4 regions of the Streptomyces sp. NPDC093600 genome follow, and region 4 is predicted to be linked to each of the others. Evidence: riboswitches for the same ligand, from Rfam matches in the RefSeq annotation. Region 4 holds a riboswitch; each other region holds the start of a gene.

What was found. Region 4 has a riboswitch for cyclic di-AMP ahead of ACIRB4_RS27665 (M23 family metallopeptidase). Riboswitches for the same ligand answer to the same signal wherever they lie in the genome.
Positions count from the first base shown of each region.
Region 1: another riboswitch for cyclic di-AMP. It lies ahead of ACIRB4_RS16290 (peptidoglycan DD-metalloendopeptidase family protein); the one in region 4 lies ahead of ACIRB4_RS27665 (M23 family metallopeptidase).
Region 2: another riboswitch for cyclic di-AMP. It lies ahead of ACIRB4_RS23720 (transglycosylase SLT domain-containing protein); the one in region 4 lies ahead of ACIRB4_RS27665 (M23 family metallopeptidase).
Region 3: another riboswitch for cyclic di-AMP. It lies ahead of ACIRB4_RS16850 (C40 family peptidase); the one in region 4 lies ahead of ACIRB4_RS27665 (M23 family metallopeptidase).

Region 1 is NZ_JBIWIU010000005.1:330,254-337,660, forward strand. Features, by position in the region: gene hpnH (adenosyl-hopene transferase HpnH) at 1-809, shown strand, start outside; gene ACIRB4_RS16270 (aspartate aminotransferase family protein) at 950-2,335, shown strand; gene ACIRB4_RS16275 (helix-turn-helix domain-containing protein) at 2,514-3,071, shown strand; gene ACIRB4_RS16280 (DUF6126 family protein) at 3,092-3,247, shown strand; gene ACIRB4_RS16285 (tyrosine-protein phosphatase) at 3,266-4,078, opposite strand; cyclic di-AMP (ydaO/yuaA leader) riboswitch at 4,469-4,625, shown strand; gene ACIRB4_RS16290 (peptidoglycan DD-metalloendopeptidase family protein) at 4,630-5,592, shown strand; gene ACIRB4_RS16295 (SGNH/GDSL hydrolase family protein) at 5,763-6,557, shown strand; gene ACIRB4_RS16300 (TetR/AcrR family transcriptional regulator) at 6,577-7,200, opposite strand; gene ACIRB4_RS16305 (MBL fold metallo-hydrolase) at 7,373-7,407, shown strand, end outside.
Region 2 is NZ_JBIWIU010000010.1:96,121-103,527, reverse strand. Features, by position in the region: gene ACIRB4_RS23740 (hypothetical protein) at 1-327, opposite strand, end outside; gene ACIRB4_RS23735 (carboxylesterase/lipase family protein) at 505-1,986, opposite strand; gene ACIRB4_RS23730 (hypothetical protein) at 2,094-2,660, opposite strand; gene ACIRB4_RS23725 (PadR family transcriptional regulator) at 2,650-3,036, opposite strand; cyclic di-AMP (ydaO/yuaA leader) riboswitch at 3,408-3,568, shown strand; gene ACIRB4_RS23720 (transglycosylase SLT domain-containing protein) at 3,573-4,469, shown strand; gene ACIRB4_RS23715 (hypothetical protein) at 4,515-5,285, opposite strand; gene ACIRB4_RS23710 (Type-2Aa cytolytic delta-endotoxin) at 5,474-6,052, opposite strand; gene ACIRB4_RS23705 (alpha/beta fold hydrolase) at 6,281-7,201, shown strand; gene ACIRB4_RS23700 (phosphoribosyltransferase family protein) at 7,198-7,407, opposite strand, start outside.
Region 3 is NZ_JBIWIU010000006.1:37,775-45,181, reverse strand. Features, by position in the region: gene ACIRB4_RS16855 (ATP-dependent Clp protease proteolytic subunit) at 1-602, shown strand, start outside; cyclic di-AMP (ydaO/yuaA leader) riboswitch at 917-1,115, shown strand; gene ACIRB4_RS16850 (C40 family peptidase) at 1,119-1,595, shown strand; gene ACIRB4_RS16845 (ATP-binding protein) at 1,626-2,054, opposite strand; gene ACIRB4_RS16840 (8-amino-7-oxononanoate synthase) at 2,254-3,459, opposite strand; gene bioB (biotin synthase BioB) at 3,604-4,860, shown strand; gene ACIRB4_RS16830 (adenosylmethionine--8-amino-7-oxononanoate transaminase) at 4,853-6,133, shown strand; gene bioD (dethiobiotin synthase) at 6,223-6,939, shown strand; gene ACIRB4_RS16820 (VOC family protein) at 6,959-7,303, shown strand; gene ACIRB4_RS16815 (class I SAM-dependent methyltransferase) at 7,386-7,407, shown strand, end outside.
Region 4 is NZ_JBIWIU010000014.1:47,352-54,758, reverse strand. Features, by position in the region: gene ACIRB4_RS27680 (DNA topoisomerase (ATP-hydrolyzing) subunit A) at 1-302, opposite strand, end outside; gene ACIRB4_RS27675 (M16 family metallopeptidase) at 539-1,891, shown strand; gene ACIRB4_RS27670 (M16 family metallopeptidase) at 1,918-3,285, shown strand; cyclic di-AMP (ydaO/yuaA leader) riboswitch at 3,498-3,663, shown strand; gene ACIRB4_RS27665 (M23 family metallopeptidase) at 3,677-4,459, shown strand; gene ACIRB4_RS27660 (GntR family transcriptional regulator) at 4,688-5,371, shown strand; gene ACIRB4_RS27655 (HPr family phosphocarrier protein) at 5,578-5,859, opposite strand; gene ACIRB4_RS27650 (GNAT family N-acetyltransferase) at 6,045-7,407, shown strand, end outside.

The DNA.
Region 1 (7,407 bases), on a different contig from region 4:
GGGCGCCGATGGTCTCCATCGCGGGCGGCGAGCCGCTGATGCACCCTCAGATCCATGAGATCGTGCGCCAGTTGGTGGCGAAGAGGAAGTACGTCTTCCTCTGCACCAACGCCATGCTGCTGCGGAAGAAACTGGAGGACTTCACCCCCTCCCGGTACTTCGCCTTCGCGGTGCACATCGACGGGCTGCGGGAGCGGCACGACGAGTCCGTGGCCAAGGAAGGCGTCTTCGACGAGGCGGTGGCGGCCATCAAGGAGGCCAAGCGGCGCGGCTTCCGGGTCACCACCAACTCCACCTTCTTCAACACCGACACCCCGCAGACCGTCATCGAGGTGCTCAACTTCCTCAACGACGACCTCCAGGTCGACGAGATGATGATCTCGCCCGCGTACGCCTACGAGAAGGCGCCCGACCAGGAGCACTTCCTGGGTGTCGAACAGACCCGGGAGCTCTTCAGGAAGGCCTTCGCCGGCGGCAACCGCCGCCGCTGGAGGCTCAACCACTCGCCGCTCTTCCTGGACTTCCTGGAGGGCCGGGCGGACTTCCCGTGCACCGCCTGGGCGATTCCGAACTACTCCCTCTTCGGCTGGCAGCGCCCCTGCTATCTGATGAGCGACGGCTACGTCCCCACCTACCGCGAGCTGATCGAGGAGACCGACTGGGACAAGTACGGCCGCGGCAAGGACCCGCGCTGCGCCAACTGCATGGCGCACTGCGGCTACGAACCCACCGCCGTCCTCGCCACCATGGGATCGCTCAAGGAATCCCTCAGGGCGGTCCGCGAGACCGTCTCGGGCAACAACGGGTGAGCTGAGGAGTACGGGGAGCCCACGCCGCCGTCGCGCGGGCCCCCCGGCCGGCGAGGACGACAGCCGCACGGGCGGGGCCGGCGCGGCCGCCGGCCAGGCGCTGTGCGACATGCCGCCCCGGCACAGAAGGAGAACGGTCAATGAGTACGGAGTTCGACCTCGCGGCGCTGCTCGCCGCCCGTGGCGCCGAGCGCTATGAACTGCACGCCCGGCACCTCAACCACCAGCTCCCGCGCATGCTGCACACCATCGGCTTCGACAAGGTGTACGAGCGGGCCGAGGGCGCCCACTTCTGGGACGCCGAGGGCGGCGACTACCTCGACATGCTCGCCGGCTTCGGCGTCATGGGTCTGGGCCGGCACCACCCCGTCGTCCGCAAGGCCCTCCACGACGTCCTGGACGCCTCGCTCGCCGACCTCACCCGCTTCGACTGCCAGCCCCTGCCCGGACTGCTCGCCGAGAAGCTGCTCACCCACAGCCCGCACCTTGACCGGGTTTTCTTCGGCAACAGCGGTACGGAGGCGGTGGAGACGGCGCTGAAGTTCGCCCGGTACGCCACCGGCCGACCGAGGGTCCTCTACTGCTCCCACGCCTTCCACGGGCTGACCACCGGCTCCCTGTCGGTCAACGGGGAGGACGGCTTCCGTGACGGCTTCGCCCCGCTGCTTCCCGACACCGCGATCGAGCTCGGTGACCTCGACGCGCTGGAGCGGGAGCTGCGCAGGGGCGATGTGGCCGCCTTCGTCGTCGAGCCCATCCAGGGCAAGGGGGTGCACGAGGCCCCGCCCGGTTTCCTGCGCGCCGCCCAGGAGCTGCTGCACGAGCACGGTGCCCTGCTGATCGCCGACGAGGTGCAGACGGGGCTCGGCAGGACCGGCGACTTCTACGCGTACCAGCACGAGGAGGGGGTCGAGCCGGACCTGCTCTGTGTCGCCAAGGCGCTCTCCGGCGGGTATGTGCCCGTGGGCGCGACCCTCGGCAAGGACTGGATCTTCAAGAAGGTCTACTCCTCCATGGACCGGGTCCTCGTCCACTCCGCCAGCTTCGGCTCGAACGCACAGGCCATGGCGGCCGGCCTCGCCGTGCTCTCGGTGATGGAGTCCGAGGGGACGGTGGCCAACGCCCGCCGGATGGGGGAGCTGCTCTCCTCGCGGCTGAGGGAGCTCGTACCGCGCTACGAGCTGCTGCACGAGATCCGGGGGCGGGGGCTGATGATCGGGATCGAGTTCGGCCGCCCCTCGTCGCTCGGGCTGCGCGGCCGCTGGACGATGCTGCAGGCCGCCCGCAAGGGCCTCTTCGCCCAGATGGTCGTGGTGCCGCTGCTTCAGCGGCACCGGATCCTGACCCAGGTGTCGGGGGACCGACTGGAGGTGATCAAGCTGATTCCACCGCTGATCATCGACGAGGCGGATGTGGACCGGTTCGTGACCGCGTTCACGGCGGTGATGGACGACGCGCACGGCGGGGGCGGGCTGATGTGGGACTTCGGGAAGACGCTGGTCAAGCAGGCGGTCGCCCAGCGCTGACGACGCGGTCTGGGCCCCTTTTGCCTCTGAGGCAAGCAATTTGCCCCAGAGGAAACATCCTGGGTCCAATAGAGGCCTCCCCGGGGAGCCGTCCCCGGACACCGCCGCGCCGGATCACCCGGCGCTCGACGCCCCGGACCCCGCCGCGCCGGACGCGCTTTCCGACGTCGCGCCGCAGCTGCGCGGGCTGCGGCGGCGGCGCGGGCTCACCCTGGAGGCCGCCGCCCGGCGGGCCGGTCTGTCCCCGGCCCACCTCTCCCGGCTGGAGACGGGCCGCCGCCAGCCGTCGCTGCCGATGCTGCTCGCCCTCGCCCGCATCTACGGTACGACCGTCTCGGAGCTCCTCGGCGAGATGCCCCCCGAGCGCGACCCGATCGTCCGCGCGGGCCGGGCCGAGCCCGTCGAGGCCGACGGCTGGGTCTACCACCAGGCCGGCGGACCCGGACGCGCCCTGCAGGCGCTCCGCGTCCACGTGCCGTACGCCACCCACGCCGACATCGTGCGCGTCCACCCCGGCGAGGAGTGGCTCCACGTCCTGGACGGCCGGGTGCGGCTCGCCCTCGGTGACGCCGTGCACGTCCTCGACCCGGGGGACAGCGCGCACTTCGACTCGCTCACCCCGCACCGCATCGGCGCCGCCACCCGAGGCGGGGCCGACCTGCTCTTCGTCCACACGCTGATGCAGAGCCCCGCCGCCGAGCTGTGTCTCGGCGCGGGAAGCCCGCACGCACGCTGAGCCCATCGAAAGGGGCTGAAATGTCCGACAAATCCGGTGAGATCACCGGTGAGGAGCGCGGGGGCGGCAGGTTTCCCAAGGGGCTGGTCCTCCGCCTCTTCGCCTACCTGGTCGCCGGGCACCTCTTCGCCGGCTTCCTCTATCTGCTCTTCGTGCTCGGCGGACAGAACCAGTAGCCGCGCCGATCGGCCGGGCTACGCCTCGCTGACGAGGCGCTCGCGCAGCCGCTCACGGGTCTCGGGGGCGAGCCCGAGGCCCTGCGTGAGGTAGTTCTCGGCCGTGCCCCAGGTCTGCTCCATCGTCTCGAACGCGGCCCGGAGGTACTCCACGCGCGCGTCGAAGAGCGGGCCGAGCAGCTCCATCACCTCCGGCGCCATGGCGTCCGCGTCGGTGGCGCTGCGGCGGATCTTGTAGCGGCGGTGGGGGTCGTTCGACTTGATGTAGTCCGCCTCGATCGCCTCGCGCTCGACGCCCACCGCGAGCAGCGAGATCGCTATGGACAGACCCGCGCGGTCCTTGCCGGCCGCGCAGTGCATCAGGGCGGGAACGCTGTCCTCGGCCATCGCGTGCAGGACGCGGCTGTGCTCCGCCGTACGCTCGACGATCATCTTGCGGTACGACTCGGCCATGCGGTCGGCCGCCTTGCCGTCGCCGAGCGCGCCGCGCAGCTGCTCCAGGTTGCCCCCGCTGACCAGCTTCCAGAACTCCTTGCCGTCGGCCGGGTCATTGAGCGGAATGTTCACATTTCGTACACCCGGCAGCTCGATGTCCGCGCCCTCCACCTTCCGGTCCGCCGCGTTGCGGAAGTCGAAGACGGTGTGCAGCCCGAGGGTGGACAGGAAGGCCGCGTCCTCCTCCGTGGCGTGCGCGAGGTGGCCGCTGCGGAAGAGGCGCCCGAACCGCACCGACCCGCCGTCCACGGTCGGCAGGCCGCCCACGTCCCTGAAGTTTCGGACCCCGGTCAGCTCGGGTTCGGTCGACGGGACCTGCGGCAGCTGCTGCGTCACGAGTGCTCCTGAGTGTTGGCGGACTTCGACGATACGAGATCGGTTCCTGGGGCAATCATTCCGGGTGGCGGCCCGCTCGCACACCCCTGAGGCGGTAACGAGCGTTCTGTCCGAATTGGGGCGTTAGGGATAACGCGCCCTGATTGCTGGGGAGATGGGTTCCGGGGCGTGAGCAGCGTCATAACCGTGACGGACCGTGCCTGATCGTCTTCCGCAATAGCCCTGGCAGAAAAGGGAATCGAGGCTCCGTCATCGCGGAGGGTGACCGGAATTCCGGTTGAATTTCACGGCGGGGAATGCGAGATGAATGCGACGGCTTGTTCACGCCGACCCCGCTCGTCTACGGTCACCGTCAATCCGGTCGGACCGCCGAATCCTGCCACCGTCCGGAATCCGCACCCACCCACGTATGGCAGGAGCGGGGGACCCAGGTAGTACGCCGAACCGGCTCGTGCCGGCCCGGCTCGGGGTGAAGCCGCGTGAGAACGCGGCCGGACATCTCCAGTCCGAACCCGACAGCTCACCTCGCAGGCGACGGAGAGGAATTCGCCATGCCCGCGAAGGGTAAGCACCGCCGTCCCAAGGTCAATCCGATCACGCGCGGATTCGTCGCCGCCGGCACGGGTGGCGCCGTCGTCGCCCTGCCGCTCCTCGGCGCGACCGGAGCCCACGCCGCCGAGAAGTCCGCTCCCGCCGTGATGCCCGAGCAGGCCGTCGCCGCCGCCGCGAAGGCCCCGGCCGCCGCGCCCGCCGCCGCCAAGGCCAAGCCGAAGACGTACTCCGTCGTCGCCGGCGACTATCTGTCCAAGATCGCCGCCGAGCACCACCTGGCCGGCGGCTGGAAGAAGCTGTACGAGGACAACCGCCAGGTCGTCGGCGAGAACCCCTCGCTGATCTTCCCCGGGATGAAGCTCACCCTCGGCGCCAAGTCCACGGCCAAGGCGCCCGCGCCCAAGGCCGAGGCTCCGAAGGCCGCGCCCAAGGCCGCCACCCCCAAGGCGAAGGCGGCTCCGAAGGCCGGGAAGTCCACCTCCGAGTCGGCGGAGTCGCGCAGTTCCCGCAGCAGCGAGCGCGCCGCCGTGGAGTCGAAGCCGGCGTCGCAGCCCTCCTCCGGCTGGGTCGCCCCGGTGAGCGGCGGCGTCTCCACGCCGTACCGCGCCTCCGGTTCGATGTGGTCCTCCGGCTACCACACCGGTGTCGACTTCATGGCCTCCTCCGGCACCTCCGTCAAGGCCGTCGGCGCGGGCACCGTGTACTCCGCCGGCTGGAGCGGTTCGTACGGCAACGAGGTCGTCATCCAGCACGCGGACGGCACCTACTCGCAGTACGCGCACCTCTCCTCCCTCTCCGTCTCCGCCGGCCAGTCCGTCAACGGCGGCGACCAGATCGGCCTGTCCGGTTCCACCGGCAACTCCAGCGGTCCGCACCTGCACTTCGAGATCCGCACCGGCCCGAGCTACGGCTCGGACATCGACCCGCTGGCGTACCTGCGCCAGAAGGGCGTCGGCATCTGACGCGTCGTCGCCCGACGCGCGATCGGCACGCATCCCGGGCCCGGCACCTTCGTGCCGGGCCCTCGGTGTATTCCGGCTTGGTGCAATCTTGACCGGTGGTGTATCTCACCTATCGTCAACCCCTCCTTACGGTCGCGTAGGTCACACCCATAAGGGAAAGATGTGCTCCCGTGGCAGACGATTCGAGATCAAGAGACATGGACGTATTCGGGTCGTACGCGGCGATCGGTGACAGCTTCACCGAGGGCGTCGGAGATCCCGGACCCGACGGGACGTATGTGGGATGGGCGGACCGTTTCGCGGTGCTGCTCGCCGACCGGCTGCCGGAGCACGACGCGTTCCGTTACGCCAATCTGGCCGTACGCGGCCGCCTCCTCGACCAGATCGTGGAGGAGCAGGTCCCCCGCGCCAAGGAACTCGCCCCCGACCTGGTGACCTTCTGCGCGGGCGGCAACGACATCATCCGCCCCGGCAGCGACCCGGACGACGTCGCCGAGCGCTTCGAGCGCGCCGTCGCCGACCTCACCTCCGCCGTTGGCACGGTCATGGTCACGACCGGCTTCGACACCCGGGACGTGCCCGTGCTGCGCCATCTGCGCGGCAAGATCGCCACCTACACGGCCCATGTCCGGTCCATCGCCGACCGTTACGGCTGCCCGGTCCTGGACCTCTGGTCGCTCAAGTCCGTCCAGGACAGGCGTGCTTGGGACGGCGACCGGCTGCATCTGTCGCCCGAGGGGCACACCCGGGTCGCGCTGCGCGCCGCCCAGGTCCTCGGCATCCCGGTACCGGCCGACCCGGACCAGCCGTGGCCGCCGCTGCCCCCGCGCGGACCGCTGGAGGTGCGCCGCGACGACATCCTCTGGGCCAGGGAGTACCTGGTGCCCTGGATCGGCCGCCGGCTGCGGGGCGAGAGCTCGGGCGACCGCGTGGCGGCCAAGCGCCCGGACCTCCTGCCGCTGTAGGCGCGGCCGCCACGGCGGTCTACGAGCCGCGCTCGGTCCCCGTGCCGGCGCCGGACAGGCCCAGCTCCCGGTCCAGCGCCGCATCGGCCCACTCCAGCATGGCGGCGCGCGAGAGCGATCCGGCGTACGAGGTCATCTGCACGGCCAGCCCGTCCAGGAAGGCGGTAAGGCGCCAGGCTGCGGCCGCCGGGTCCTGGCAGGGGAACTCGCCGGCCGCCGCGCCCTCGGCGATCACCTCGGCCAGCGCCGCCTTCCACTGCTGATCGAGGGCGCCGGCGACCTCCCGCAGGGCCGGTTCGCGCAGACTGGCCGACCAGCCCTCGATCCACAGCCGCCAGCCCTTGGCCTGCCCGGTGGGCGCGTACCAGCGGACCGCCGACCGCAACCGGCGCAGCGCCGTCGCGCGCCGTCCGAGCAGCGACCGCAGATGGACGAGGTCGCTCTCGGCGGCGTAGGCGAAGGCCGCCGCGACGAGCTTCTCCTTGGTCGAGAAGTGGTAGAGCACCAGGGCGTTGCTGACGCCGAGCGCCGAGGCGACGTCGGCGATCCGTACGGCAGCGACGCCCCGGGCCTCGATCTGCGCGACAGTGGCCCGCAGCAACTCCTCGCGCCGCTCCGCCACGTTCAAGCGCACTCTCGCCACGCCGCTCAGCCTACACAGCACATGACGCGGGCATGATCATTTTTCGGGTGCCGGGTGTGGCGCGTGGATCGGCGGGCTACTGAACAGTCGTTCAGTATCGCGCTCGCGACCCGGCCACGGCGGCCGGCGACGAGAGCCGGCGCCCGCCCATGACGGTCGGCGGCCGCACATAATGGAACGACCCCCGACCTCAGGAGGCCCTGTGAC
Region 2 (7,407 bases), on a different contig from region 4:
GCTCTCGTCGAGTTCCCAGGCGTGGCGCTTGAACTCGCGGAGGAAGTCGGGGTGGTCCTCCCAGTGACGTGCGACACCGCGCAGCACGTCCCAGTTGTGTTCCAGCGCCTGGTCGATGATGTCGCGGGTCGCCCGGTCCGCGTCGGCCCGCTGGGCGGCGAGTCCCTTGACCGCGGCCGCGGCCTTCACCGTGTTGAGGAGCGCGCGCAGGGAGCGGGAGGTGTCGTCCATGCCGAAGCCGTGCTCGCTGCCCGTCTCGGCGTCGAACAGCGGGCGGAGGCGCGCCTCGATGAACGCGTTGACGCGCTCGAAGTGCTGGACGTCCATCGGTGGTCTTCCTCTCCTGCGGCGGGACACCGGGCCGGGCCCCGGCCGGACGTCTCGCGCGGCTTCACCTGTCACATGGCTTGACTGGGCGATCGACGTGTCGGTCGACACGCCGATTATCCCGCCTGCCGAGGGTGTCCCGGCGGGCGGGTCAGCGGTCGGGTCGGCGGGCACGTCTCAGAGCCGCAGCCCGGCGGCTCGTACGTCGTGCCACAGGGCGTGGGTGGCCGCGGGGCCCTCCTCGCGGTCGCCGGGGACGGCCCAGACGTGGACCGGGGTTCCGGACGGGCCGTCGAGCGGTGCCCAGCCCGGGTCACCGGCGGTGGCGAAGCCGGACCAGGCGCGGACCATGCGCCGCGAGAGGTCGCGGTCGTCCGCGTCGGCGGGGCCGCCGGTGAGGAAGTCGACGCCGTCGGCGTCCAGGGTGCCGAGGGCGAAGGGGACGTCGGCGGCGTGCCAGGCCCTGACCCGGGTGCCGTCGGGGCGGGTGAGGCGGCGGTCGAACCGGGAGAGGTGGGTACGGCCGCCGGCCCGGGCATGGGCCTGCGCGAGGCGGACGCTGTGGGTGGCGAAGAGCGCGTCACCGGCGAGCGCGAGGTGGATGTCGAGCACGGACTCATCGGGCAGGAGGGCGCGATACCGCTCGACGAGGTCGCCGGGAAGGCCGTACTCGGCGGCGAAGCGTGCCAGTCCGTCCTCGGTGGTGACCGCGGGCATGCTGCCGACCTGCCGCATCAGCCAGTACTCCTCGGTGGTGTGGCACACCAGGAGATCGACGTCACGGCCGGCGCCGGCGGAGAGGGCGTCGATCGGATCCTCGGCGAGCAGTGTCCCGTCGAGGACCGGGCCGTAGATGACCGTGTCGTAGTGCAGGGGTCCCGACTCCGGGTCGGCCGCGTACTGGGAGACCACGCGATCCGAGGCCTCGACGAGGGCTTGCGGCGTCGCGGAGAGAAGCCCCTCGGCGGTCGGCTCCCCACCGGCGGCCTCCGCCACCTTGCGGGCGAGGCCGGCGGCGAACTCCGGTGGGAAGTAGGCGTCGGGGACGCTGTGCGCGATGGCGCGGCGGAAGAGTCCACGGGCTCGCGCGGCGCTCATCAGGCAGGCGATCGAGCCGGCGCCCGCGGACTGTCCGGCCACCGTGACGCGGTCCGGGTCGCCGCCGAAGGCGGCGATGTTGTCCCGTACCCATTCCAGTGCGGCGATCTGGTCGAGCAGGCCGCGGTTGTCGGGGAGTCCGGGGACGTGTCCGAACCCCTCGAAGCCCAGACGGTAGTTGCAGGTGACCACGGTGAGTCCGGTCCGGGCGAGGGCGGATCCGTCGTAATCGGGCTGGGCCGAGGAGCCGAAGGTGTAGGCGCCGCCGTGGATCCAGAACAGCACGGGGAGCGGGCCCGACGTTTCGGCCGGTGACCAGATGTTGAGGGTGAGGATGTCCTCGTCGCCGGGGCGCCAGACCGGGGCTCCGGGGAGTTCGGCGGACTGCGGGGCGACGGGACCGAAGCGGGTGCAGTCCCGTACCCCGCCCCAGGGCTCGGCGGGCTGGGGCTCGCGGAACCGGCCGGCTCCGAACGGCGGTGCGGCGTAGGGGATTCCCCGTGTGACGCGCAGCCCGTCGCTGGTCGTCCCCCGCACCGTGCCGAGCTTCGTCGTCACGATGTCGCCTGCCGCTGACGCACCCACAGGTGTTTCCCCTCCGCTCGCCGTCGGTCCGTCCGCGCGGCAGCACAGGCTCCCACGGCGCCCGGAGCCCTGCAATCGGATAATCAGGCTTCCACCTGCGGAGACAACGGCCGGGCGCGCGCCTCGGTGACGGCGTACGCGAGTCCCGGCAGGGTCAGCAGCACCGTGCCCCACAGCGGCAGGCGGAAGAGCGGGGCGTCACCCGCGAGCGCGTCGGCGAGCAGGAGGACCGGCATGCCGACGAGGAGCGCCAGGAGCCAGCTCCTGCCGAGGCCGAGGGAGCCGCGGCGCAGCTCCAGGACGACGGTGACCACCCCGATGCCGAGCCAGAAGGCCAGGCGGCCGGCGGTGATGTCCACGGCCGGCGTCCAGCGGACGAGGTGCGTGAACAGCAGGAGGATGCCCGCGACGAAGAGGATCATCGCGCCCATCCGGAGGACTCTGTGGTGCAGCGGCCTGCGCGCCCGGGCCCAGGAGGCGGCGAACGCCTTGACGTCCTCGCCGACGACGTCGCGTGGTGCGCGTCCGGCCGCCTCCGCGTCCTGGAGGTGGGCGGAGAGCTCGGCGAGCATGTCGCGGACGGCGGCGTCGTCGAGGCCGCGGTACTCCCAGTTGCTGCGGCAGACGGCGAGTATCTGCTCAGTTGTCATGCGGTGTCTCCCCCGTGGGTTCGTCGGTGTCGGTGAGGACGCGGCCGGCCTGCGCGGCGAAGGTGCGCCAGACGGTCCGGCCCCGGTCGAGTTCGGTGCGGCCCGCCCCGGTCAGCCGGTAGTACTTCCGGGGTGCGCCGCCGCTGGACGACGGCGCGCGGAACGACTCGACGAGTCCGGCCCGCTCCATCCGGGACAGCAGTGGATAGATGCTGCCCTCGCTGACCAGCTCCAGCCCGCTGTCCGTGAGCGCCTCGACGAACTCGAAGCCGTATCGGGGCCGTTCGGCGATCAGGGCGAGCAGGCAGAGGTCGAGCACTCCGCGCAGAAGCTGGCTGCGCCGCTGGTCACCGGCGCCCGGCGGCTCCTTTGTCATGCGGTGCATGATAGGCACCACTACCTTGCATCGCAAGGTAGTGGTCGCACAGGGGGTAATAAACCATCAAAAGGGACACCGAGGGGCGTTATTCATTTTTCTTTCGATTCTCCCCAGCGTGGCCGATTTCCAGTTAAGGGCGATATTCGTTACCGGGTGACGTGAATCACGGCCGGACGAGGCAACCGTTTCGGCCCCGGCCCTCGGCCTGCCCGCCAAAGGGAGTTCGGCGCGCTCGGGCCCGGTAGTGAGGGCGGCGTCACACACGGCCGCCGTATTCGGGAATTCCCGAGGACCCGGAGACTTGTTTTCGGCTCCATTTCTCGCCTACGGTCATCTGCATTCGGACGGATCGCCGAATCCTGCCACCGTCCGAAAGACCGCCTATTCACCCGTCGGCAGGAGCGGGGGACCCACTTTTCTCTCCGGTTCGGAAAAAATCCGGATCGGATCGGGGTGAAGTCGCACGCGTGCGGCCGGGCATCTCCAGCCCGAACCCGACAGCTCACCCCGCAGGCGCCGGAGAGGAACTCGTCATGCCCGCACACGGTAAGCACCGGCGCCCCAAGTCACGCCCTCTGACCCGGGGCATCGCCCTCGCGAGTACGGGCGGCGCCGCACTGGCCCTGCCCCTGGTCGCGACCGCCGCCGCCCACGCCGCTCCCGCCACGGCGGCCGGCGCCCCCACCGGAATCACCGCGGAGAAGGCCGCCGCGAGGACCGTCGAAAAGATCAACGAAACGCTTCCCGCAGCGCCCCGAACCGCCGCCCAGAAGTACACGGTGGCGCGCGGTGACTCCCTTTCCGTGATCGCTGAGGAGCAGGGCGTTCCGGGCGGCTGGAAAGTCCTGTACCGCATCAACCGCAGCGCCGTGGGTGACAACCCGTCACTTATTCACCCTGGTCTCGAACTGACGATTCGCAAGCAGTCGGCGACCGCGCCCGAGGCGCAGCCGAAGACGAAGGCGAAGGCCAAGGCGAAGGCCGAGGTGGAGCCCAAGAAGGCCGCGACGTCCGCCACCGACCGCGCCAGCCGTTCCCAGGAGCGCGGCGCCGCCCCCGGCCAGGCTCCGGCCGCCGCTCCGGCCGCCCCCGCGGCCGCCAAGCAGTACACCAACGACCTCGACGGCTGGATCCGGGAGTCGCTGGACGTCATGGCCCGGTACGGCATCCCCGGCACGTACGACGGCATCCACCGCAACATCATGCGCGAGTCCTCGGGCAACCCGCAGGCGATCAACCTCTGGGACTCCAACGCCGCCAAGGGCACTCCCTCGAAGGGCCTGCTCCAGGTGATCGAGCCGACCTTCCTCGCCTACCACGTGCCCGGTACGTCGATGGACCTCTTCGACCCGGTCGCCAACATCACCGCCGCGTGCAACTACGCCGCCGACCGCTACGGCTCCATCGACAACGTCAACGGCCCCTACTGATCCGGCGCCACCCAGGGGGCTCCGGGCCGTCGGCCCGGAGCCCCTTCAGCGTGCGATGTCCGCCTTCGGACCCATGACGACGACCGGTTCCTTCCGCGGATCCAGGGCGCGCAGGAGTCGCGGCATGACCTCGCGGGGAAGCGAGACGCACGCCTGGGTGGGCCCGCCGTGGTCCACGTGGATCCATACACCTCCGCCCCGCCCGAGTCCGAGGGGCCGCTTCTTGTTGAGCGGGGTCGTACCGGGGACGCGGTTGTAGTCGATGGCGATCACGTAGTCGAAGGAGCCTTCCAGCGGCTCTCCGGCGAAGCCGGTGCCGTCGAGCGCGAACTCCTCGTCCTGGTCGTACGGCAGCAGTGTGCCCGGGTCGGGCAGTCGCCCGCCGGCGTCCCCGATGCGGAACACGCCGATCGGGGTGCGCAGATCGTCCGCCACATGGTGGGTGGTCCAGCCGCGCAGCGCGTTGTGCGCGGACCACGGTCCCGCCACGCGACGCCACTGCTTTCGTTCGTCGCGTTCGTAGAGCACGGCGGTGGCCCGGTTGGTGTCCGCGGTCTCTCCGACGACGACGAGGGCCTGACCGGTGCCGTCGGGAACCCGCGCGCGGGTGAGCGGGCCCACTCCCGGGATGCGGTCGGCCGAGGACGGTGTTCGCAGGGGGGCCGGGCGGTCGTGGGGTGCGGCGTCTCGTTGGCCGGGCGGTCCCGCCGCTCCCGTGATGGGCGGCAGGGGTGGTGTCTTCGTGCAGGCGGCGAGGAGCAGCGCTGCGCACAGGGTGCTCATCAGCGCTCGGGCGGCGGCCTTGCGGACGGGCATGGGACAGCATCCTCCGAGGTTGGGGGAAGCAACGCAGCGATCCGTACCCGATCCGCGTCCCACTCTGTCCCCCGGCCCGCACACTCACCCGTCCAGGGCACGCGACCGGCCGATGCCCCGGTGGCGGCGGCGCCCTCGTCCGGCCCGGGACGGCGGGCCGGGGCGGGTGTTCGCCCTGCGGACGAGGGTCAGGCGGCGAGCCCCAGTCGCTGGCGCACCACGATCGCGTTGAGGCGGATCGCGTACGGGGCGACGTCCGCGATCTCCAGGGCGCCGACCCGGGCCTTGTCGAGGCCGACGGTCACGTCGATGCAGAAGGCGATCGCGTACATGTACGCGCCGGTCTCCTCGTCCTGCAGCGCGAAGAACAGGTCCCGGTAGTAGCTGGTGCGGTCCTCCGCCTCTTCGTAGTACGAGAGCCCCGGCTCGCCCTCCTGCGCGGCGAGGCCGGTGAACGCGTGGACCAGCTCCTTCTCGATGGTGCCCCAGAAGGCGGCGTCCGCGAACTCTCCGGGGAGCGCCTGGCGTACGGCCTCCTTCAGGGAGAGCACCATGACCATCACGGGGGCGTTCTCCTGAAGTCCCCAGCCGCGGACCATCTTCACGATGTCGCTGTCGGGTATGGCGGCGGCCGCCTCCCTGATGTTGTCGAAGTCGAAGTTGACGGTCGCCGGGGCGATCGCCTGCTGGAACAACCGGTCGATGGCGTGGGCCTGGTCGAGATGGTCCGGGCCCACCTCGATGACGGTCTTGAAGTCGGCGGTCAATGCTCCTCCTGCGGTGTCGCGGTGATCAAGGAGGGGTCAGTATGCCGAGGGGGCGGCCCGCGGGGCGACGGCGTCCCGCCGTGCGGACGGCGCCGGCCGCCCGAGGACCGGCAGTGCCCGCCGGCGCTCCCGCGCCGTCCCCGCCGTCGGTCCATGTCCTCGCGCCGAGCCCTGGCCGTCCGGCGTGGCACTGCCCTGCGCAGAGGTGACCTTTAGTAGACAACAGGGATGTACCACGACATTCAAAGCCAAGTAGCGGAAGAATGGCTGGAGTACCGGGGCTTCCGGTTCCTGACCCGCTTCGTGACCGCCGGCACCCGGGCGACGGAGCCCGTCGTCGTCCTCGGCGGATCCTCGCAGGACCGCTTCTCCTGGCAGCGGTACGAGCAGTGGCTCCTGCCGCACACCGGCATGCTCACCCTTGACCTCCCCGGGTACGGCGAAGCCGATCCCCTGCCGACCGGGTACGGCATGGACTTCCTGGCCGACACCGTCCGGCACGCCTGTGAAACGCTGTCGCTCGAGCGCGTCAACGTCTTCGGCGCCTGCTTCGGCGCCTCCATCGCTCTGCGCTTCGCGCAGCGCCACCCTGACCGCATCACGCGCCTGATGCTGGGTGGAACCGCCGAGGGCCTCTCCCCCCACTACATCGCCTCGGCCGAACGGTGGCGCCGCATGGTGGACGACGGCCTGCTCGAAGAGATGGCGCAGGACATGGTCGCGCAGTTCATGTCCCCGCCCGAACAGGGGACCGTCCGACGGCGGGCCGCCGTGGAACGCCTCCTGCGGGAGCGCTTCGCGAAGATGACCGACCGGCAGCTGTCCATGGACGTCACTCATCACGAACGTCTCCTGAACCATCCCTGGAGTCTGCCGGAGCCGAGGGTGAGCGCGGAGGCGGTGCTCGTGTTCACCGGCGAGCACGACACCCTCACGCTCCCGTCCATGGGCCGGAGCGTCGCCGAAGGACTCGGCGCCCGTTTCACCACCATCAAGGAGTCGGACCACCTCGTCCAGATCGAACGCGACGCCGAAGTGGCCGACCTCATGGTCCGCTTCTTCACCGACCAGCCGTACGAGACGCTGCCCTGTCTGAACCCCGTCGAGTGCTTCGACAGCCCGGTGCACCAGCCCGCGGCCGCCCCCTAAGGCCCCTTCGAGAAGTGGCCGGTGAACCAGTCGGCCGCGAGGTCGCCGACCTGTTCCAGGGTCCCCGGCTCCTCGAAGAGGTGGCCGGCGCCGGGGACGACCACGAGCCGGTTCTCGCAGCGCAGTCGCCTTTGCGCCTCCTCGTTCAGGTCGAGGACCAGAGGGTCGGCGCCGCCCACGATCAGGAGGGTGGGGGCGCGGACCTG
Region 3 (7,407 bases), on a different contig from region 4:
CCGGGATCCGGACCCTCGATCCGTACTCCAAGCTGCTCCAGGAGCGGATCGTCTTCCTCGGCACACCGATCGACGAGACGTCGGCCAACGACGTGATCGCACAGCTGCTGCACCTGGAGTACGCCGCCCCGGACCGGGACATCTCGCTCTACATCAACTCCCCCGGCGGCTCGCTCAGCTCCTTGTCCGCCATCTACGACACGATGCAGGTGATCACCTGCGACGTGGCGACCACCTGCCTCGGGCAGGCCGCCTCCACGGCCGCCGTCCTGCTCGCGGCGGGAGCCCCGGGCAAGCGGCTCGCCCTGCCCGGAGCCCGGATCGTGCTCCAGCAGCCAGCAATGGCCGAGCCGTTGCACGGGCAGCCCAGCGATCTCGACATCCAGGCGCGGGAATTGCTGCGCCTGCGCGCGATGGTGGCCGGGATGCTGGCCACCCACACCGGGCGGAGCCGTGAGCGGATCGACGCCGACATCGACCGGACCACCGTTCTCGACGCGCCGGCCGCCACGGCGTACGGCCTGGTGGACCACGTGATCCAGAACCGGGACGCGAAGCGCGGCGCGGGTCCCGTCAGGTTCCCCGGCGCACCGGCCAGTTGACATTCCCGCGTGTCGTGTCGAGGTCCACTCGGAGCACCGGCGCCGTGAAATCCCTCCCTCGTTCGGCGTAGTCGACGAATCGACTTATGGGAGGGGTGAGTTGCAGGACAGGTGCACACATCTGGCGGAATCGGCTGTTCCAGCCCTGGTACGGGGCCCGTCGACCAAACCTCTGAAGATCACGAAACCTTCTTGTCCACTCGAACGGATCAGTCGTGAGGAGCCTCACATATCGCCGTTTCAGCTCGGTTTTCGACCAGTGTTTGGGTCAAGATCCGTGACGACGACAAGCCCCCGCCACCGCGGCGGGGCGGTCCGGGCGGACGCCGAGTCCTGCCGCTGTCCCGGACGTCTGGTCGACAGGAGTGGATCGGCAGGAGTGGAGGACCCGAGCAGCACGGGACGACCGAGCAGGTGGGCCGTCCCTCGGGGTGAAGCCGCAGCCGCGGCCGGGCATCTTCGTCCTGCCCGAACCCGACAGGTCATCCTTCACAGGCGGCTGACGAAGGGTTGCGCATGACTGCGCAGATTCATGTCCCGTCCCTGCTGTCCCGGGCCGGAGCCGTCTCGGCTCTCACCCTCGCCGCCGTCGGCGGCACGCTGCTGGCGCCGGGCGGCGCACCGGAGGCCCAGGCCGCGACCGCACACGCCGACAAGGCGCTGCGCATCGCCGCCGCCAAGAAGGGATCGCCTTACAAGTACGGAGCGACCGGGCCGAGCAGGTTCGACTGCTCGGGGCTCACGCTCTACTCGTACAAGAAGGCGGGCAAGTCGCTGCCCCGTACCGCGCAGCAGCAGTACAACAAGACCCGGCACATCTCCGCCTCCAGCAGGCAGCGGGGCGACCTGGTGTTCTTCCACTCCGGCGGAAGGGTCTACCACGTGGGCATCTACGCCGGTGGCAACAAGATCTGGCACTCCCCCAAGACCGGCTCCTGGGTGAAGCTCGACAAGATCTGGTCCTCGAAGATCTACTACGGCCGGGTCCGCTGACGGGCCCGGCATTGACCGGAACGAGAGGCCCTAGACCAGGGAAGCCTTCCAGGGCAGCGTGATCCAGACGGTCTTGCCGCCGTCGGCGGTCGGGGTGACCGCGAGCCGGCCACCCGCCTCGGCCGCGAGGAAGCGGATGATCACCATCCCCCGGCCGTTGTCCTGCTGCACGGCCGCCGGCAGCCGCCGGGGCCGGCGCGGATGGCTGTCGGTGACGCCGACGCACAGCCGCTCCTCGCGCTCCAGGCGGACGTCGACGGTGAAGGTGGGCGACTGGCCGAAGGTGTGCTGGACGGCGTTGGTGGCCAGTTCCGAGACGATCAGCCGGACGGTGTCGGCGGTGGCGCTGCCGTCCGGGAGGCCCCACTCGCCGAGAACGTCGGCGACATATCTTCGTGCGGCGGACACCGAGGCGGGATCGCTCGGCAGAGTGACGGTTGCTTCCTGATGGTCTGCCATGGCGACGCTGTCCCTTTCCCACCGGGGCCCCGCCCCGGATTGCGCTCGCCGTCAGAGTGCCACCGGACGTACCGCCATGGGTGTCGATCCCCCAAGATATGCCGATATCTGTCCCCCGATGCGGTGAACTCCGGCGAGGCGCAACCTTTTTGAGGCGGCTCTCCCCTAAGGCATATCGGGCCGGTCCGCGGGACACTCCCTAGGAGCCTGCCGGGGCGGTGCGGACGATCGTCGCCACCGCCTCGGCGATCTGGGTGTCGCTGAGATCCGCGCGGGCCGTGAGCCGCAGCCGGGAGATGCCGTCCGGCACCGAAGGGGGCCGGAAGCAGCCCACCGCCAGGCCCTCCGCCCGGCAGTCCGCCGCCCACCTCAGCGCCGCCTCCGGCGAGGGGGCGCGCACCGAGACCACGGCCGCGTCCGGGCGTACGGCGGTCAGCCCGCCGTCGGTCAGGAGCCGGTACAAGGTCGTGGCCACCCTCCTCGCCCGCTCCGCGAGCCCGGGCTCGCCGTGGATCAGGCGCAGGCTCGCGAGTGCGGCGCCCACGGCCGCCGGGGCGAGCCCGGTGTCGAAGATGAACGTCCGGGCCGCGTTGACCAGGTGCTCGATGACCCGCGCGGGGCCGAGGACGGCGCCGCCCTGGCTGCCGAGGGACTTGGAGAGGGTCAGGGTGGCGACGACGTCCTCGTCACCGGCGAGACCCGCGGCGTGCAGGGCGCCCCGGCCCCCCTCCCCGAGGACGCCCAGGCCGTGGGCGTCGTCGACGACGAGCGCGGCGCCGTGGTCCCGGCAGGCCCGGGCCAGTTCGGCCAGCGGGGCCTTGTCGCCGTCCACCGAGAAGACCGAGTCGGTGACGGCGAGGGCCCGCCGCCCGCCGTGGGCGTGCAGTGCCTTGCGTACGGCCTCGGGGTCGCGGTGCGGGACCACGGCCGTCTCCGCGCGCGAGAGCCGGCAGCCGTCCACGATCGAGGCGTGGTTGCCGGCGTCCGAGACGATCAGGGAGCCGCGGCCGCTCAGCGCGGTGAGGGCGGCCAGATTGGCCGTGTAACCGGAGGAGAAGACGAGGGCGGCCTCGAAGCCGCAGAACGCGGCGAGTTCGCGTTCGAGGTCGGCGTGCAGCCGGGTGGTGCCGGTGACCAGCCGCGAACCGGTGGAGCCCGCGCCCCAGCGCCGGGCGGCCGCCGCGGCGGCCTCGGTGATCTCGGGGCGCCGGGTCAGGCCGAGGTAGTCGTTGCTCGCCAGGTCGAGCAGCTCCGACTCCGCGGCCCGGGGCCTCAGCGTGCGGACGAGACCGGCCGCCGCACGGCCGCGTGCCTCGGCGTCCGTCCAGTCGAACGCGGTCCGGCGCCCGTCGGTGCCCGAACCCCCGTCCGAGCCCTCGGCCCGCGTGTCCTCGTCCCTGAGCATGAGGCAGATCCTTTTGTAGGCAGCGCACAGACCCTAACCGGCCGCGTCCGAGGTCAGAGTGTGGCGATCCACACACCTCAAACCGGCGCTGTTGTTCGGTTCCTCCTTGGCCGGGGGGCGTGCCGTAGGCCAGGATCAGCCCTTATGGACCTGCTGAACACCCTGGTGGACAAGGGGTTGCGGCGCGAGCTGCCGACCCGTGAAGAAGCGCTCGCCGTGCTGGCGACCTCCGACGACGAACTGCTCGATGTGGTGGCCGCGGCCGGCAAGGTGCGCCGTGAGTGGTTCGGGCGCCGGGTGAAGCTGAACTATCTGGTCAATCTGAAGTCCGGTCTCTGCCCGGAGGACTGCTCGTACTGCTCGCAGCGGCTCGGCTCCACGGCCGGGATCCTGAAGTACACCTGGCTGAAGCCGGACGAGGCGTCCCAGGCCGCCGCGGCCGGTGTTGCGGGCGGCGCGAAGCGGGTCTGCCTGGTGGCGAGCGGCCGCGGCCCGACGGACCGGGACGTGGACCGGGTCGGCAAGACCATCGAGGCGATCAAGGAGCAGAACGAGGGCGTCGAGGTCTGCGCGTGCCTCGGGCTGCTCTCCGACGGCCAGGCGGAGCGGCTGCGCGAGGCGGGCGCCGACGCGTACAACCACAACCTCAACACGTCCGAGGGGACGTACGGGGAGATCACCACCACCCACACCTACGCGGACCGGGTGGACACCGTCCAGAAGGCGCACGCCGCCGGCCTGTCGGCCTGCTCGGGTCTGATCGCGGGCATGGGCGAGAGCGACGAGGACCTCGTCGACGTCGTGTACGCGCTGCGTGAGCTCGACCCGGACTCGGTGCCGGTGAACTTCCTGATCCCGTTCGAGGGCACACCGCTGGCCAAGGAGTGGAACCTCACGCCGCAGCGCTGTCTGCGGATCCTGGCGATGGTCCGGTTCGTCTGCCCGGACGTGGAGGTCCGGATCGCGGGCGGCCGCGAGGTGCATCTGCGCTCGATGCAGCCGCTGGCGCTGCATCTGGCGAACTCGATCTTCCTCGGTGACTATCTGACGAGCGAGGGCCAGGCCGGCAAGGCGGACCTCGACATGATCGCGGACGCGGGCTTCGAGGTGGAGGGAGCGGGCACCACGACGCTTCCGGAGCACCGGGCCGACGCGCTCGCCGCGGTGGCGGGCGGCTGCGGCTCGCACGCGAAGGCGGGGGCCGGCTGCGGCTCGCACGCGGAGGCGGGGACCGGCTGCGGCTCGCACGCCGAAGGTGCCGGCTGCGGTCCGTGCGGCGGTCCCGTGCCCGAGGCCCGGGAAGCGGCGGCGGCCGAGACCGCCGAGGCGCCGAACGCCCGTACGGACCTGGTGGCGGTCCGCCGCCGGGGCGCCGGCACGGACCTCGCGCCCAATGCGTAACAGCGAACTGCTCGCCCTGGACCGGGCGCACGTCTGGCATCCGTACGGCCCCATGCCGGGCCGTACGGAACCGCTGGTCGTCGCGTCCGCCGCCGGGGTCCGGCTCCGCCTCGCCGAACCGGTGCACGGCCGGGCGGAGTTGATCGACGGCATGTCCTCGTGGTGGTCCGCGATCCACGGCTACAACCACCCGGTCCTCAACGAGGCGGTGCGGGGCCAGCTGGACCGGATGAGCCATGTCATGTTCGGTGGCCTGACCCATGAGCCGGCCGTGCGGCTCGCCACCCGGCTGGTGGAGATCACGCCCGAGCCGCTGCGGCATGTGTTCCTCAGCGACTCGGGTTCGGTCTCCGTCGAGGTCGCGGCCAAGATGTGCCTGCAGTACTGGCGCTCGGTGGGCAGGCCCGGCAAGCGGCGGCTGCTGACCTGGCGCGGCGGCTACCACGGGGACACCTGGCAGCCGATGTCGGTGTGCGACCCCGAGGGCGGGATGCACGAGCTGTGGTCGGGCGTGCTGCAGCGCCAGGTGTTCGTGGACGCGCCGCCCGCCGCGTACGAGGAGTCGTACGCGGAGCTGCTGCGCGAGGAGATCGGCCGGCACGCCGAGGAGCTGGCCGCGGTGATCGTGGAGCCGGTGGTGCAGGGCGCGGGCGGGATGCGCTTCCACGCGCCGGAGTATCTGCGGGTGCTGCGGGAGGCGTGCGACGAGCACGGCGTGCTGTTGGTCTTCGACGAGATCGCGACCGGGTTCGGCCGCACCGGCGCGCTGTTCGCCGCCGACCACGCCGGGGTCTCCCCCGACGTGATGTGTGTGGGCAAGGCGCTGACCGGCGGCTATCTGTCGATGGCGGCGACGCTCTGTACGACGCGGGTCGCCGAGGGGATCTCGCGCGGCGAGGTTCCGGTCCTCGCGCACGGCCCGACGTTCATGGGCAACCCGCTGGCCTCGGCGGTCGCCTGCGCCTCGATCGACCTGCTGCTCGCCCAGGACTGGGCGGTGGAGGTCAAGCGGATCGAGGCGGGGCTGCGCGAGGGGCTCGCGGAGGCCGCCGCGCTGCCGGGCGTCCGGGACGTGCGGGTGCTCGGCGCCATCGGGGTCGTCCAGCTCGATCACGAGGTGGACATGGCGGCGGCCACCGAGGCGGCGGTACGGGAGGGCGTGTGGCTGCGCCCGTTCCGCGACCTGATCTACACCATGCCGCCGTTCGTCACCGGCGACGAGGACGTCGCACGCGTCTGCGCCGCGGTCCTCGCGGCGGCGGCAGCCGGCTGAACCGCCCCCGGCGCCGACCCGTCGACGGCCGGCCGGCTGACCGTTGACGGGTCGGCGCGACAGAGCACGACAGAGAGGAACCGCACCACATGAGCGTGATCGTCGTCAGCGGCACGGGCACGGAGATCGGCAAGACGATCGTGACCGCGTCCCTGGCCGCCGTCGCCGTCGGCCAGGGACGTTCGGTGGCCGTGCTCAAACCCGCGCAGACGGGGCTCGCTCCGCACGAGCGGGGCGACGCGGACGAGGTCGTGCGGCTCTCCGGAGCCGAGACCTCGGCCGAACTCGCCCGCTTCCCCGAGCCGTTGGCGCCCGCCACCGCCGCCCGGCGGGCGGGCATGGCACCGGTCGGACCGCGGGAGGTCGCCGAGGCGGCGGAGAAGTTGGCCGCCTCCCACGACCTGGTGCTGGTGGAGGGGGCGGGCGGGCTGCTGGTCCGCTTCGACGAGGAGGGCGGCACGCTCGCCGACTCCGCCCGACTGCTCGGTGCGCCGGTCCTGGTGGTGGCGCCGGCCGGTCTCGGCACGCTGAACACCACCGCGCTGACGGCCGAGGCCCTGCGGGCGCGCGGCATCGCGCAGCTGGGCGTGGTGGTGGGCAGCTGGCCGGCCGTCCCCGATCTGGCCGCGCGCTGCAATCTGGAGGATCTGCCGGAGGCGGCCGGGGCGCCGCTGCTGGGGGCCGTGCCGGAGGGCGCGGGCGCGCTGGACCCGGCCCGCTTCCGGGCGGCGGCGGTCGAGTGGCTGGCTCCCGCGCTGGGCGGGAGCTGGGACGCGCAGCGTTTCGCCTCGGCGCACCGGCCGTGATCTCCGTACGCTGAGACGTATGCGTGCGACTGTTCAGGAAATCGTCTTCGACTGCGCCGATCCGGCTGCTCTGGTCCGGTTCTGGGCCGAGCTCGTCGGCGGGGCTCCGGTCGACCGGAGCCCCGACTGGTCGTACGTCGACCCGCCGGGGTTCGTCCGGCTCGCCTTCCAACGGGTGCCGGAGGGCAAGGCCGTCAAGAACCGGCTCCATCTGGACCTCCAGGTGCCCGATCTCGACGCGGCGGCCGACGAGGTGACCGGCCGGGGGGCGGAGCGGGTCGCCGGGATCGTCACCGACGACTACGGGGACTTCCAGGTGATGCGGGACCCGGAGGGCAACGAGTTCTGCTTCGTGACGGGCTGAGCGGCCGCGGAACGGGGAAGAATCACCCCGTCATCACCCCGTCCGCGTCTGCTGCGCCGTCGAGCGTCGGAGGAGGTCCGCGATGTCCTCGCGTTCCACCCGGG
Region 4 (7,407 bases):
ACCATCGCGTCGTAGATCGACGCGTCGCCGTGCGGGTGCAGCTTGCCCATCACCTCGCCGACGACACGGGCGCACTTCACATAGCCGCGGTCGGGACGCAGCCCCATCTCGTTCATCTGGTAGACGATGCGGCGCTGCACGGGCTTCATGCCGTCGCGGGCGTCCGGCAGCGCGCGGGAGTAGATCACCGAGTACGCGTACTCGAGGAAGGAGCCCTGCATCTCGTCGACGACGTCGATGTCGAGGATTCGCTCCTCGAACGCGTCGTCCGGCGGCGGTGTCTTCGTGCTGCGGCGGGCCATCGCGGCTGCGGCTCCTTCACCAACAAGGTTGATCTGACGCGGACCATTGTGGACCGTCCCACCGACAACGCCGACCGCGACCCGGGGCTGGGCCCCGCCGCGGGGCCGTCGTCGGCCGTACGCGACCCTCCGCGACCCGGAAGAGGGAAGCGGCGAACCCGCGGGAACTTCGCCAGGTGTCGGTGCGCTTGCATACAGTGGCAGGACTTTTCCATATCGCGATCGAAGGGACGTACATGCCCATGGGTCACACGGCCACGGCCGAGGCCGGCTCCGGCGGCCTGACAGCGACCGAGCACCGGCTGGCCAACGGCCTGCGCGTGGTGCTCTCCGAGGACCACCTGACCCCGGTCGCCGCGGTCTGCCTCTGGTACGACGTCGGCTCGCGCCACGAGGTGGCGGGCCGCACCGGTCTCGCCCACCTCTTCGAGCACCTGATGTTCCAGGGCTCGAAGCAGGTCCACGGAAACGGTCACTTCGAGCTGGTCCAGGGCGCGGGTGGCTCGCTCAACGGCACGACGAGCTTCGAGCGCACGAACTACTTCGAGACGATGCCGACGCACCAGCTGGAGCTCGCGCTCTGGCTGGAGGCGGACCGGATGGGCTCGCTGCTCGCCGCTCTGGACGACGAGTCCATGGAGAACCAGCGCGACGTCGTCAAGAACGAGCGCCGCCAGCGGTACGACAACGTGCCTTACGGCACGGCCTTCGAGAAGCTGACCGCCCTCGCCTACCCCGAGGGCCACCCGTACCACCACACGCCGATCGGCTCCATGGCCGACCTGGACGCGGCCACGCTGGAGGACGCGCGGAGCTTCTTCCGTACGTACTACGCACCGAACAACGCGGTGCTGTCGGTCGTCGGCGACATCGACCCGGAGCAGACGCTCGCCTGGATCGAGAAGTACTTCGGCTCCATCCCGTCCCACGACGGCAAGCGGCCCCCGCGCGACGGCACGCTGCCCGACACCATCGGCGAGCAGCTGCGCGAGGTCGTCGAGGAGGAGGTCCCGGCCCGCGCGCTGATGGCCGCCTACCGCCTTCCGCACGACGGCACGCGCGAGTGCGACGCCGCCGACCTGGCCCTGACCGTCCTCGGCGGCGGCGAGTCCTCCCGGCTCCACAACCGTCTGGTCCGCCGCGACCGCACGGCCGTCGCGGCCGGCTTCGGCCTGCTGCGCCTGGCCGGCGCGCCCTCGCTGGGCTGGCTGGACGTGAAGACGTCGGGCGGCGTCGAGGTCCCCGAGATCGAGGCCGCCGTCGACGAGGAGCTGGCCCGCTTCGCCGCCGAGGGCCCGACGCCCGAGGAGATGGAGCGCGCCCAGGCGCAGTTGGAGCGAGAGTGGCTGGACCGGCTCGGCACGGTCGCCGGCCGCGCCGACGAACTGTGCCGGTACGCGGTGCTCTTCGGTGACCCGCAGCTCGCCCTGACGGCTGTGAACCGGGTCCTGGACGTCACCGCCGACGAGGTGCGCGAGGTCGCCGCGGCCCGGCTGCGTCCCGACAACCGCGCGGTGCTCGTCTACGAGCCGGTCACCGCCGAGCACAGCGACAGCGACAGCGACGAGGAAGAGGGAGCGGACCAGTGAGCGACGCTGCCGCGTCTTTGACGAGCATGGAGTTCCACCCGCAGCCGAAGCCGGGCGTCGCCCGCCCCTGGGCCTTCCCGGCCCCGGAGCGCGGTGCGCTGGACAACGGCCTGACCGTGCTGCGCTGCCACCGCCCCGGCCAGAAGGTGGTGGCCGTCGAGCTCTTCCTCGACGCCCCGCTGGACGCCGAGCCGGAGGGTCTCGACGGCGTCGCGACCATCATGGCGCGGGCCCTCTCCGAGGGGACGGACAAGCACTCGGCGGAGGAGTTCGCCGCTGAGCTGGAGCGCTGCGGCGCCACGCTCGACGCGCACGCCGACCACCCGGGCGTACGGATCTCCCTGGAGGTCCCCGTCTCCCGGCTGCCCAAGGCGCTGGGTCTGCTCTCCGAGGCCCTGATCGCCCCGGCGTTCGTCGACACCGAGATCGAGCGGCTGGTGCGCAACCGGCTGGACGAGATCCCGCACGAGACGGCGAACCCCGCCCGCAGGGCGGCCAAGCAGCTCTCCAAGGAGCTGTTCCCGGCCGGCTCGCGCATGTCCCGGCCGCGCCAGGGCACCGAGGAGACGGTCGCCGCGATCGACGCCGCCGCCGTCCGTGCCTTCCGCGACGCGCATGTGCGGCCCGGCACGGCCACCGCCGTCGTCGTCGGCGACCTGACCGACGTCGACCTGGACAAGGTCCTCGCCGAGACCCTCGGCGCCTGGACGGGCGACACGGCCGAGCCGCGCCGCATGCCGCCGATCACGGCCGACGACACCGGCCGCGTGGTCATCGTGGACCGGCCCGGTGCGGTCCAGACCCAGCTGCTGATCGGCCGCGTCGGCCCCGACCGGCACGACCGGGTCTGGCCGGCCCAGGTCCTCGGCACGTACTGCCTCGGTGGCACCCTCACCTCCCGTCTCGACCGCGTCCTGCGCGAGGAGAAGGGCTACACCTACGGCGTGCGGGCCTTCGGCCAGGTGCTCCGCTCGGACGGCGAGGGCAACGGCGCCGCGATGCTCGCCGTCAGCGGTTCCGTCGACACCCCCAACACCGGCCCGGCACTTGACGACCTGTGGAAGGTGCTGCGCACGCTCGCCGCCGAGGGTCTGACGGACGCGGAGCGCGATGTCGCCGTGCAGAACCTGGTGGGCGTGGCGCCGCTGAAGTACGAGACGGCCGCCTCCGTCGCCGGAACGCTCGCCGACCAGGTCGAGCAGCACCTTCCGGACGATTTCCAGGCGCAGTTGTACGCGCGGCTGGCCGAGACCGGCACGGTGGAGGCGACGGCGGCCGTCGTCAACGCCTTCCCGGTGGACCGCCTGGTCACCGTGCTCGTGGGTGACGCGGCGCAGATCGAGGAGCCCGTGCGCGCGCTCGGCATCGGTGAAGTGACCGTCGTCACCGGCTGATCGAGGCGCTCCCGCGCCGCTCCGAGGACCCCGACGTCACCGTACGTCGGGGTCCTCGCCTTTGTCGGGCCTTTGTCCGTATTGCGGGAGAGGGTGCCCCTCTGCCCTGTGGCATGTCTTACAAAAGGGCGGGTCTGTTTGCTGATTGAAAGACAGTCCGCTTAGCGTCGGTCCGGCTGTTCGTCAGTAGCACCCGCCGCACCCGCGGCACCGGACAGTCATCGCCGAGTCCCCGTCAGGCGCGAGCCTGGGGAGCCGGGGACCCACACGAAGTCCCTGGGGTGAATCGGACGCCTTCGCCAGAGCGCGGAGGGGCCCGTAGGAGACCTTCCTGCTCCGAACCCGTCAGCTAACCCGGTAGGCGAGAAGGAAGGAAAGGATCAGCCACTTCATGGCGTTCACCCGTGCCACCGGGAAGCACCGTGGTCCGAGCCGTCTGGCGCGCCGCAGCGCGGGCCTCGCCGGCGTCGCTACCCTCGCCACCACCGGCGTCATCGGAACCCTCGCCTCCCCGGCGCTCGCCGCCGACACGGACACCCGCTCGCTGGAGGACACCGGCCTGAACCAGGCAGTCGTCTCCGAGTCGCTGGCGGACCAGATCGACGTCCAGGCCGCCGTCCAGGAGCGGGAGGCCGTCGAGGCCCTCGCCAAGGCGAAGGCCGAGGCCCGTGCGAAGGCCGAGGCGAAGCGCAAGGCCGAGGCCCGCGCCAAGGAGATCCGCGAGGCCAAGGAGCGCGCCGCCCGTGAGGCCGAGCGCAAGCGCCTGAACTCCTTCCAGCTGCCCATCGCGGGTTCGTACGTCACCACCGGCTACAAGACCGGCGGCTCCCTCTGGTCCTCCGGCAGCCACTCGGGCGTCGACTTCCACGCCGCCTACGGCAGCAAGGTCGTCTCCGTGGGCTCCGGCACCGTCGTCGAGGCCGGCTGGGGCGGCGCGTACGGCAACAACGTCGTCATCCGGATGAACGACGGCACGTACACCCAGTACGGGCACCTCTCGGCCGTCACCGTCTCGGTCGGCCAGACCGTCACCCCGGGCGAGCGGATCGGCATCTCCGGCTCGACCGGCAACTCCACCGGCCCGCACCTGCACTTCGAGGCCCGCACCAGCGCCGAGTACGGCTCCGACATCAACCCGGTCGCGTATCTGCGCGCCCGCGGCGTGAACGTCTGACCCGACCGCGCCGGGCGTCCCGCCCGTCCACGTCAGAAAAGCCCCGGCTCGTACTGAGCCGGGGCTTTTCTCGGCCAAAAGATATCCATAAATCCACGGGAGCCATCGGAATTACCGCTCTGCTGCAATAGAGTCACCGAACAGTCGTCCGTAATCGAAGAGTCGGCGAGGAACCGGCGGACGGACGTCAAGAGGATCGGTTTCGCGCGGATCAGGCGGAGGTCGAACATGCGCATCCCCGCGCACTCGGTATGCACGGCGATCCGGGACGACATCGTCTCCGGTGTCTTCGAGCGCGGCGGCCGGCTGACCGAGGAGCAGCTCGCCCGCCGCTACGGAGTCTCCCGCGTCCCGGTCCGCGAGGCGCTGCGGACCCTGGAGTCGGAGGGGTTCGTGATCACCCGTCGGCACGCCGGGGCCCATGTCGCCGAACTCACCGAGCAGGAGGCGGCCGACCTGCTGGACGTACGGTCGCTCCTTGAGCCGCTCGGCGCCGCCCGCGCCGCCCAGCGCCGCACCGAGGCCCATCTCAAGGTGCTGCGCGGCCTGGTCAGACTGGGTCAGGAGCGGGCCAGGCGCGGCCAGGGCGAGGACCTGCGCTCGCTCGGCGGCTGGTTCCACGAGACGCTCGCGCAGGCGTCCGGCAGCCCGGCGCTCACGGCGCTGCTCACCCAGCTCCGGCACAAGATCGCCTGGATGTACGTGGTCGAGCCGGCCGCCCAGCCCGTGGAGGCGTGGGCCGAGCACGGGGCGATCGTCGACGCCGTGGCGCGCGGCGACGCCGAGCGGGCCCGCGCGCTCACCGCCCTGCATGCGGAGCGGTCGCTGGTCCTGCACCGGCTGAAGCGCTCCGAGCGAGGGCGTGTGAGGGTTTCGCAACATGCCGTCAACACCGCGAGCGTCCGGAATTAACAACGGAGCCGTATACAAAGAGAAGGAATTCTCCGGCTGTATTCGTGCTGCCCGAAAAACCGGAAACAGTCGCGACGGAAATCACGTCGTCCGGAATGTACGCTGCCCGTGAATTCCGGTCCGGAGCGACCGCGCGGAAAACGAAAGAGCCGCACCCGCAGGTACGACGGCGGGTGCGGCTCCTTTCGAGATGTCGACAGATGTCGTCAGACGGTCTCGGGCAGCTCGTCGAGACCCTCGGCAACCAGCTTGGCGAGACGGTCCAGCGCGGCCTCGGCGCCCTCGGCGTCCGAAGCGAGCACGATCTCCTCGCCGCCCTGCGCGCCCAGACCGAGCACCGCGAGCATCGACGCGGCGTTCACCGGGTTGCCGTCGGCCTTGGCGATCGTCACGGGGACGCCGGAGGCCGTGGCGGCACGGACGAAGATGGAGGCGGGGCGGGCGTGCAGGCCCTCGGCCCAGCCGACGTTGACGCGGCGCTCAGCCATGGTGTTGCCCTTCAAGTCTCAAGCGGGTTGTCTAGACCAGTCTCTCACGGGTTGCCACATGCTCGTACCGACCTCCGGCCCGGACACGGCGGCCCTTCGGCCTTCCTACCTTGCCCGTACCCCGCACGGCACGCACGCCGTGCACGACCGGTGCCGGTGTCGTACCCCGGCCGTACGCTTGGCCCATGCAGAGCGCGTCGGAACAGCCTGAACACGCATACCCCGACCACTGGGAAGCGGATGTCGTCCTCCGTGACGGCGGCACCGCGCGCATCAGGCCCATCACCGTCGATGACGCCGACCGGCTGGTCAGTTTCTACGAACAGGTCTCGGACGAGTCGAAGTACTACCGCTTCTTCGCGCCCTACCCGCGCCTCTCCGCCAAGGACGTCCACCGCTTCACCCATCACGACTTCGTGGACCGGGTGGGGCTCGCGGCGACCGTCGGCGGAGAGTTCATCGCCACCGTACGCTACGACCGCATCAACGCCCAGGGCCTCCCCGCGAGCGCCCCTGCCGACGAGGCGGAGGTCGCCTTCCTCGTCCAGGACGCGCACCAGGGCAGAGGCGTCGCCTCCGCGCTCCTCGAACACATCGCGGCGGTGGCGAGGGAGCGGGACATCAGGCGCTTCGCGGCGGAGGTACTGCCCGCCAACACCAAGATGATCAAGGTGTTCACGGACGCCGGGTACACCCAGAAGCGCAGCTTCGAGGACGGTTCCGTACGGCTCCACCTCGACCTGGAGCCCACCGACCGCTCGCTCGCCGTCCAGCGCGCGCGGGAGCAGCGCGCCGAGGCCCGCTCCGTCCAGCGCCTGCTCGCCCCCGGCTCGGTCGCCGTCGTCGGAGCCGGGCGCACCCCGGGCGGCGTCGGCCGGACCGTGCTGCGCAACCTCCTGGAGGCCGGCTACACCGGACGTACGTACGCGGTGAACCGGGCCCTCGATGCGGGGACGGCCTCGCTCGACGGCGTGCCGGCCTTCCGCTCCGTCGGCGACATCGGCCAGGCGGTGGACCTGGCGGTCCTGGCCGTCCCCGCCGAGCGGGTCCCGGAGGCGGTCGCCGACTGCGGCGAGCACGGGGTGCGGGGCCTGGTCGTCCTCTCCGCCGGTTACGCCGAGAGCGGGCCGGAGGGACGGGAACGCCAGCGGGAACTGGTGCGGCAGGCCCGCTCGTACGGCATGCGGATCATCGGACCCAACGCCTTCGGGATCATCAACACCTCGGCCGGTGTCCGGCTGAACGCCTCCCTCGCTCCGCAGATGCCGACGTCCGGGCGGATCGGGCTGTTCACCCAGTCCGGGGCGATCGGCATCGCGCTCCTCGCCGGACTCCACCGACGGGGCGCGGGGCTCTCCTCCTTCATCTCGGCGGGCAACCGCGCGGACGTCTCCGGCAACGACCTCCTCCAGCACTGGTACGACGACCCCGAGACGGATGTCGTCCTGCTCTATCTGGAGTCGATCGGGAACCCCCGCAAGTTCACCCGGCTGGCACGGCGCACAGCGGCGGTCAAGCCGGTCGTGGTGGTCAAGGGGGCCCGCCACA